2 regions of the Micromonospora sp. NPDC049891 genome follow, and region 1 is predicted to be linked to the other one. Evidence: predicted binding sites of a transcription regulator. Region 1 holds the regulator's gene; the other holds the start of a gene.
What was found. Region 1 encodes HrcA, which represses chaperone genes, less so after heat shock. Its sites were predicted from a motif close to GGTTNGCACNCTCNNNNNGAGNGTGCNAACC; they were not measured.
Positions count from the first base shown of each region.

Region 2: groL (chaperonin GroEL) is a predicted target of HrcA. The motif match lies at 2,177-2,207, and genes of this name have one in related genera.

Region 1 is NZ_JBFAML010000007.1:213,144-216,696, reverse strand. Features, by position in the region: gene hemW (radical SAM family heme chaperone HemW) at 1-543, shown strand, start outside; gene AB0I71_RS12325 (DUF4870 domain-containing protein) at 570-1,163, opposite strand; gene hrcA (heat-inducible transcriptional repressor HrcA) at 1,374-2,396, shown strand; gene dnaJ (molecular chaperone DnaJ) at 2,470-3,553, shown strand, end outside.
Region 2 is NZ_JBFAML010000008.1:83,025-86,577, forward strand. Features, by position in the region: gene AB0I71_RS12920 (GNAT family N-acetyltransferase) at 10-540, opposite strand; gene AB0I71_RS12925 (cold-shock protein) at 752-952, shown strand; gene AB0I71_RS12930 (hypothetical protein) at 1,080-2,129, shown strand; gene groL (chaperonin GroEL) at 2,405-3,553, shown strand, end outside.

The sequences.
Region 1 (3,553 bases):
GAGGACGGCACCCGGCTGGCCACCCGGATGCGCCGGGGCGAGTTGCCGTACCCGGACGAGGACGTGGCCGCCGACCGGTACCTGGCCGCCGAGTCCGCCCTCGACGCGGCCGGTTTCTCCTGGTACGAGGTCTCCAACTGGGCCCGCACGCCGCAGGCGCGCTGCCGGCACAACCTGCTCTACTGGACCGGCGGGGACTGGTGGGGCCTCGGGCCGGGGGCGCACAGCCACGTCGGCGGAGTGCGCTGGTGGAACGTCAAGCATCCCGGGGCGTACGCGAAACGCCTCGCCACCGGGGAGTCACCCGGGCAGGCCCGGGAGGTGCTCACCGGCGACGAGGCGCACATGGAGGAGGTCATGCTCCGGTTGCGGCTGGCCGCCGGCCTGCCGCTGAACGTGCTGACCGACGCCGGGCGAGCCGGCGCGGCGCGGGCACTGGCCGAGGGCCTGCTCGCTGAGCCCGCCCACGCCGCCGGCCGCGCCGTGCTCACCCTGCGCGGCCGGCTGCTCGCCGACGCCGTGGTCCGCGACCTGCTTCCCTGATCCCCGTCACCAGGCGGCCCGACCGGTCAGCGCTTCACGAACGAGTAGCTCATCGGATACTGGTAGAGCACCCCTTCGTTGGCCTTGACCCCGCCGATGATGCCGAAGATCACCGGCACGATCCCCGCGATGATCGGCGCGAAGAACAGGATGCCGCAGGTGATCGTGGCGAGCACCCAGCTCAGCACGCCGACAATGGCCCAGGTGAGCTGGAAGTTCAGCGCGGCCACCGAGTGTGCCCGGGCGATCGGGGACTGCTGCCCCCGGGTCATCATCGCGATCAGCGGCGCCACCCAGCCGAAGAGCCCGCCGCCGACGACCACGCCGAGCGGGCCACCGAAGTGGGCGATCAGGACCCAGGTCTTGTCCTCGTTGTTGGCGTAGCCGCCACCCGGTGCGCCGTAACCGCCGGTCGGGTAGCCGACACCGGGGGCTCCCGGCGGCGGCGGGTAGCCGCCGGGCGGGTACCCGCCGGGTGGGGGATAGCCGGCCGGCGGCGGCTGGTCGCCGGTGGGGGGTGGATAGCCGCCGGGCGGGGGATAGTCGCTCTGGCCAGGCGAGCCGGACAGTGGTGTCGTGGGTTCGTCGCCGGAGTCCGGGGGACGAGGTGGTTCAGTCATGGGGGTCACGGTAGGTGTCACCGGCAACGGCGCACCAGAGCGACACCGGCGAGTGTCAACCCGCCGATCGGTTCGATGATGGACGTGCTGACTTGATCATCGCGTCGACGGGGACCCCGACGTAGACTGGCACTCGCTACAGTCGAGTGCCAGAGTGTTCCTGCGGTGGCTGTGACGCTGAGGGCTGACCTGCGACAGGAGGTGGGAATGATGGGTCTGGACGACCGCAAGCTCGCCGTGCTCCGGGCGATCGTCGAGGACTACGTCGCCACCCAGGAGCCGGTCGGCAGCAAGTCGCTCGTCGAGCGACACCAGCTGGGTGTCTCACCGGCCACGGTCCGTAACGACATGGCCGTGCTGGAGGAGGAGGGCTACATCCGCCAACCGCACACCAGCGCGGGGCGGGTGCCCACCGATCGTGGCTACCGACTCTTCGTCGACCGGCTGAGCCGGGTCAAGCCGCTCAGCCCGGCCGAACGCCGGGCGATCGAGCGCTTCCTGGCCGGCGCCGTCGACCTCGACGACGTGGTGCACCGCACGGTGCGGCTGCTGGCGCAGCTGACCCGTCAGGTCGCCGTCGTGCAGTACCCGAGCCTGGCCCGGTCCCGGGTGCGTCACCTGGAACTGGTGCCGATCTCCACCACCCGGCTGATGCTCGTGATGATCGCCGACACCGGCCGGGTCGAGCAGCGGCTTGTCGAGCTGCCCGCACCGGTCCTCGCCGACGACGTCCTGGACCTGCGCCGGTTGGTCAACGAGAAACTCGTCGGAGTCCGCCTGTCGGAGACCCCGCCGCTGGTGCAGGCCCTGATCGACGACTGTGCGCCGCACCTGCGCCCGGCCATGACGACCCTGTCCACCGTGCTGCTGGAGACCCTCGTCGAACGGCACGAGGAACGGCTCGCCCTGGCCGGCACCGCGAACCTCGCCCGGGGCGGCCTGCTCGACTTCCAGGGCTCGTTGCGCCCCATCCTCGAAGCTCTTGAGGAGGAGGTCGTGCTGCTCAAGCTCATCGGTGAGGTGGAGCCGAGCACCCTGCGGGTACGCATCGGCGACGAGAACGAGTACGACAACCTGCGGGCGGCTTCCGTGGTCAGCACCGGGTACGGCCCGGGCGCGACCATCGTCGGGGGGATGGGCGTGCTGGGACCGACCCGGATGGACTACCCCGGAACCATCGCCACGGTGAGGGCCGTGGCACGCTACGTGGGCGAGCTGCTGGCCCAGAACTGACAAGTCAGGGCCGACGGCAGGCTGCCGCCGCCGAACGGCGTAACTCGAGACGAACACGAGGACACGGAACGCAGTGGCCAGGGACTACTACGGCATTCTCGGCGTGAGCAAGGGTGCCTCCGATGACGAGATCAAGCGCGCCTACCGCAAGCTGGCGCGCCAGTTCCATCCGGACGTGAACCCGGACCCGGAGGCACAGGAGAAGTTCAAGGACATCAACGCCGCGTACGAGGTCCTCTCGGACGATCGGAAACGGCAGATCGTCGACCTGGGCGGGGACCCGCTGGCACCGGGCGGGGGTGGGCCCGGCGGTCCGGGCGGCCCCGGCGGGGCCGGACCCTTCGTCGGCTTCCAGGACATCATGGACGCGTTCTTTGGCGGCGCCACCGGCGCCGGACGAGGCCCGCGACCGCGTACCCGCCCCGGTGCCGACGCGATCCTGCGCCTGGAACTGGACCTTCAGGAGACCGCCTTCGGCGTCGAGGCGCCGATCACCGTCGACACGGCGGTGCTCTGCACCACCTGCTCCGGTGCCGGCACCGCCGCCGGCACCCACCTGGCCACCTGCGAGGCGTGTGGCGGTCGGGGCGAGGTGCAGTCGGTGCAGCGCACCTTCCTCGGCCAGGTGGTCTCCGCCCGGCCGTGCACGGTCTGCCAGGGTTACGGCACCACCATCCCGCACCCCTGCCCGACCTGCGCCGGTGACGGCCGGGTGCGCACCCGTCGGTCGCTGACCGTCAAGATCCCCGCCGGGGTGGAGGACGGCATGCGCATCCGCCTCGCCCAGCAGGGCGAGGTCGGCCCGGGCGGCGGCACCGCCGGTGACCTCTACGTGGAGATCCACGAACGGCCACACGACGTCTTCTCCCGCAAGGGCGACGACCTGCACTGCCGGGTCACCGTGCCGATGACCGCCGCCGCGCTCGGCACTCGGCTGACCATCAAGACGCTCGACAGCGAGGAACCGGTGGACGTCAAGCCGGGCACCCAGCCGGGCAGCACCCTGCGGCTGCGGGCCCGTGGCGTACCGCACCTGCGCGGAGCCGGGCGGGGCGACCTCTACGTCCACCTGGACGTGCGCACCCCCACCAAGCTCGACGCCGAGCAGGAGCGGATGCTGCGCGAGTTCGCCAAGACCCGCGGTGAGGAGGTCGCCG
Region 2 (3,553 bases), on a different contig from region 1:
TGTCGGGTTTCAGACGGCCCTGCGCATCTGGAGTTCGCGCAGGGCGGGGATGTTCGGGTGCGGCACGCGGACGCCGGTGTCGACGAAGCCCAGTCGCTGGTAGGCCCGGTAGGCACGGTCGTTGCCGACCACCACCTCAAGCATCAGCTCGTCCCTCCCACCGGCCCGGGACCAGCCCGCCACTGCGTCGACCAGATCCGCGAGCAGGCCGGTGCCCCGCCAGGCCGGGGTGATGTAGACGGCGTAGAGCACTGTCACGCCCGGCTCGGTCGGGTGGATGACCCCACCGGCGTGGCCGACCAGCCGGCCGCCCGGATCCGCCACGAACTGCGCCGTGTCCGAACCGGCGGAGACCTGGGCGACCCGGGCGGCGTACTCGGCGTGGGGTCGGGCCGCGGCCTCGGCGATCGTCTCCAGGAACGCCAGCGGTGCGTCCGCGAGCATCTCCAGGCGTAGCGCGCGCATCCGGGCCGCGTCGGCTGGCTCGACCCGGCGGATCACGGCCCGACGCACGCCGGTTCCGTCGGTGACGATGGTCATGCCCGCATGCTTATCACAATGACGTACGACGATGCGGGTGACTGTAATACGCCCGATTTGTGGTCGTGCGCGGTCGTCACTCCTCGTGTAGCGTGCGATTTCGGTCACCCGTTTCAGTGGTCGTCGCCGATTGCCGAAACCGGTGGTTTCCGGGTGCCGGTGCGCCGGCGACCCGAGGTAGTGGAACGCCGTGCAGAGTGAGGAAAACACCGTGGCACAAGGCACCGTGAAGTGGTTCAACGCCGAGAAGGGCTACGGCTTCATCGCCGTCGACGGCGGGCAGGACGTCTTCGTCCACTTCTCCGCGATCGAGATGGACGGCTACAAGGCGCTGGACGACGGTCAGCGGGTGGAGTTCGAGATCGCCCAGGGCCAGAAGGGCCCGCAGGCCGAGCGGGTACGCGTCATCTGAGTGCGGACCACCCACCCCACTGACTGATCGTCGACGGGGTGACGTGACCATGGCCGGAGGGGGCTGCGGTGCCGGTGCCCCACAAGGGAAGATCATGAACCGATCCAGCCGTTGCTGAGGAGGGTTCATGTCCGACCAGCCGCCCCCGACAGGCCCGCTCTCCTCGCCTCCGGGCGAGCCGGAACCGCCCACCGCCGGTTGGGTCGGTCAGCCGCCCCAGCCTGGTCCGCCTCCGTACGGTGTGCCGCCCGGCCAGCCGCCCTACGTCGGCATGACGCCATATCCCGGCCAGCCGCCCTACGGCTGGTACCCCCACCCGGCCGGCTATGGTCTCGACCCCTCCGATGCCCTGGTCACCCCACCCGGGGCCGGGCTCGGTGCCTGGTTCGCCCGCTGCGTGGGCGCCGCCCGCCGGGGTTGGCGACAGCTGCTGCCGATCCTCGTGCTCACCCAGGTGGTGCCGGCCGCGGTGCTGTCGGTGCTGGTGCTGGCCGTGGACCCCTCGGCCCGTTGGGATACCCAACTCGCGAGCGACTCCGCCGCGCTGCCGGCGAACTTCTGGACGGATCTCGCGACGCTGCTGTCGGTGCTGATCAGCGGAAGCCTGCTGCTCGGTCTGGTGCAGTGTGTCGGCTGGGCCGCCGGCACCTGGGTGATCGCCCGGCAGGCGGCCGGCCAGCCGGTCGGTCTCGGTGCCGCCCTGCGCTACGGGACGCGCCGGGCACTCGGACTCTGGGGCTGGACCCTGCTCATCACCCTGATCGTCACCTTCGGGTTCTGTCTGTGCTTCCTGCCCGGCGTGTACGCGGGGTTCGCGTTCGCCATGGCCGGCCCGGTCTATCTCTTCGAGCGGCACGACCCACTGAGCCGGTCGCATCGGATGCTGCGTGACCGGCTGGGGCTGCTGCTCGGCCGGGTGGCACTGGTGGGCGCCGCCGTGATCGGTGTCTCGCTGGTCGCGAGCCTGATCGAGTCGCTGGCGATCCTGCCGTTCGGTGCCACTCCGCTGGACTCGCCGGGTACGGCGGTGGGTGTGGTGCTGACCATCGCGGTGGTCGCGGTGCTGGCGCTGCCGGCGTACCTCGCGCAACTGGTCGGGCTCGTTGTCACCTACGCCGAGCAGCGGGCGCACGAGGGTCCGGTGAACGGCGCGCAACTGGCGGCCGAACTCGGCTGACCCGGGCCATCGTGCTTGCACTCGGCAGGGGAGAGTGCTAAACAAGTCATTGGCACTCGCATGGCGTGAGTGCCAGTTGGTCGGGACGGTGGGGCCGCGGTCGTGCCCGTGACATAACCACGGGTGGGGCACGTGGCCGGTCGTCGCGGGCTATCCGGCCCGGCCGAGGAGACGTCGCCGTCGCCAGGTGGCGACGTCCCAAGGTGCGTACACCAGACGGCCCATCCGGGGCACACACTCGGGTGGCCCGTGAGTGTCCAGGAGGACAACGCCGTATGGCCAAGATGATCGCGTTCGACGAAGAGGCGCGCCGCGGCCTCGAGCGGGGCATGAACCAGCTCGCCGACGCCGTGAAGGTGACCCTCGGCCCCAAGGGCCGCAACGTCGTGCTCGAGAAGAAGTGGGGTGCCCCCACCATCACCAACGATGGTGTGAGCATCGCCAAGGAGATCGAGCTCGAGGACCCGTACGAGAAGATCGGCGCCGAGCTGGTCAAGGAGGTCGCCAAGAAGACCGACGACGTCGCCGGTGACGGCACGACGACGGCGACCGTCCTGGCCCAGGCACTCGTTCGCGAGGGCCTGCGCAACGTGGCCGCCGGTGCCAACCCGATGGCCCTGAAGCGGGGCATCGAGGCTGCGGTCGCCAACGTCTCGGAGGAGCTGCTGAAGCTCGCCAAGGACGTCGAGACCAAGGAGCAGATCGCCTCCACCGCCTCCATCTCCGCTGGTGACACCAGCGTCGGTGAGATCATCGCCGAGGCGATGGACAAGGTCGGCAAGGAAGGCGTCATCACCGTCGAGGAGAGCAACACCTTCGGGCTGGAGCTGGAGCTCACCGAGGGCATGCGCTTCGACAAGGGCTACATCTCGGCCTACTTCATGACCGACCCGGAGCGTATGGAGGCCGTCTTCGACGACCCGTACATCCTGATCGCGAACAGCAAGATCTCGTCGGTCAAGGACCTGCTCCCGATCCTGGAGAAGGTCATGCAGGGCGGCAAGCCGCTGCTGATCATCGCCGAGGACCTGGAGGGCGAGGCCCTGGCCACGCTGGTGGTCAACAAGGTCCGCGGCACCTTCAAGTCGGTCGCCGTCAAGGCGCCGGGCTTCGGTGACCGCCGTAAGGCCATGCTCACCGACATCGCGATCCTCACCGGTGGCCAGGTCATCAGCGAGGAGGTCGGCCTCAAGCTGGACGCCGTCAGCCTCGACATGCTGGGCCGCGCCCGCAAGGTCGTGGTGACCAAGGACGAGACCACCATCGTCGACGGTGCCGGCGACGCCGAGCAGATCCAGGGCCGGGTCAACCAGATCCGGGCCGAGATCGACAAGAGCGACTCCGACTACGACCGGGAGAAGCTGCAGGAGCGGCTGGCCAAGCTGGCCGGTGGCGTTGCGGTGATCAAGGTCGGCGCGGCCACC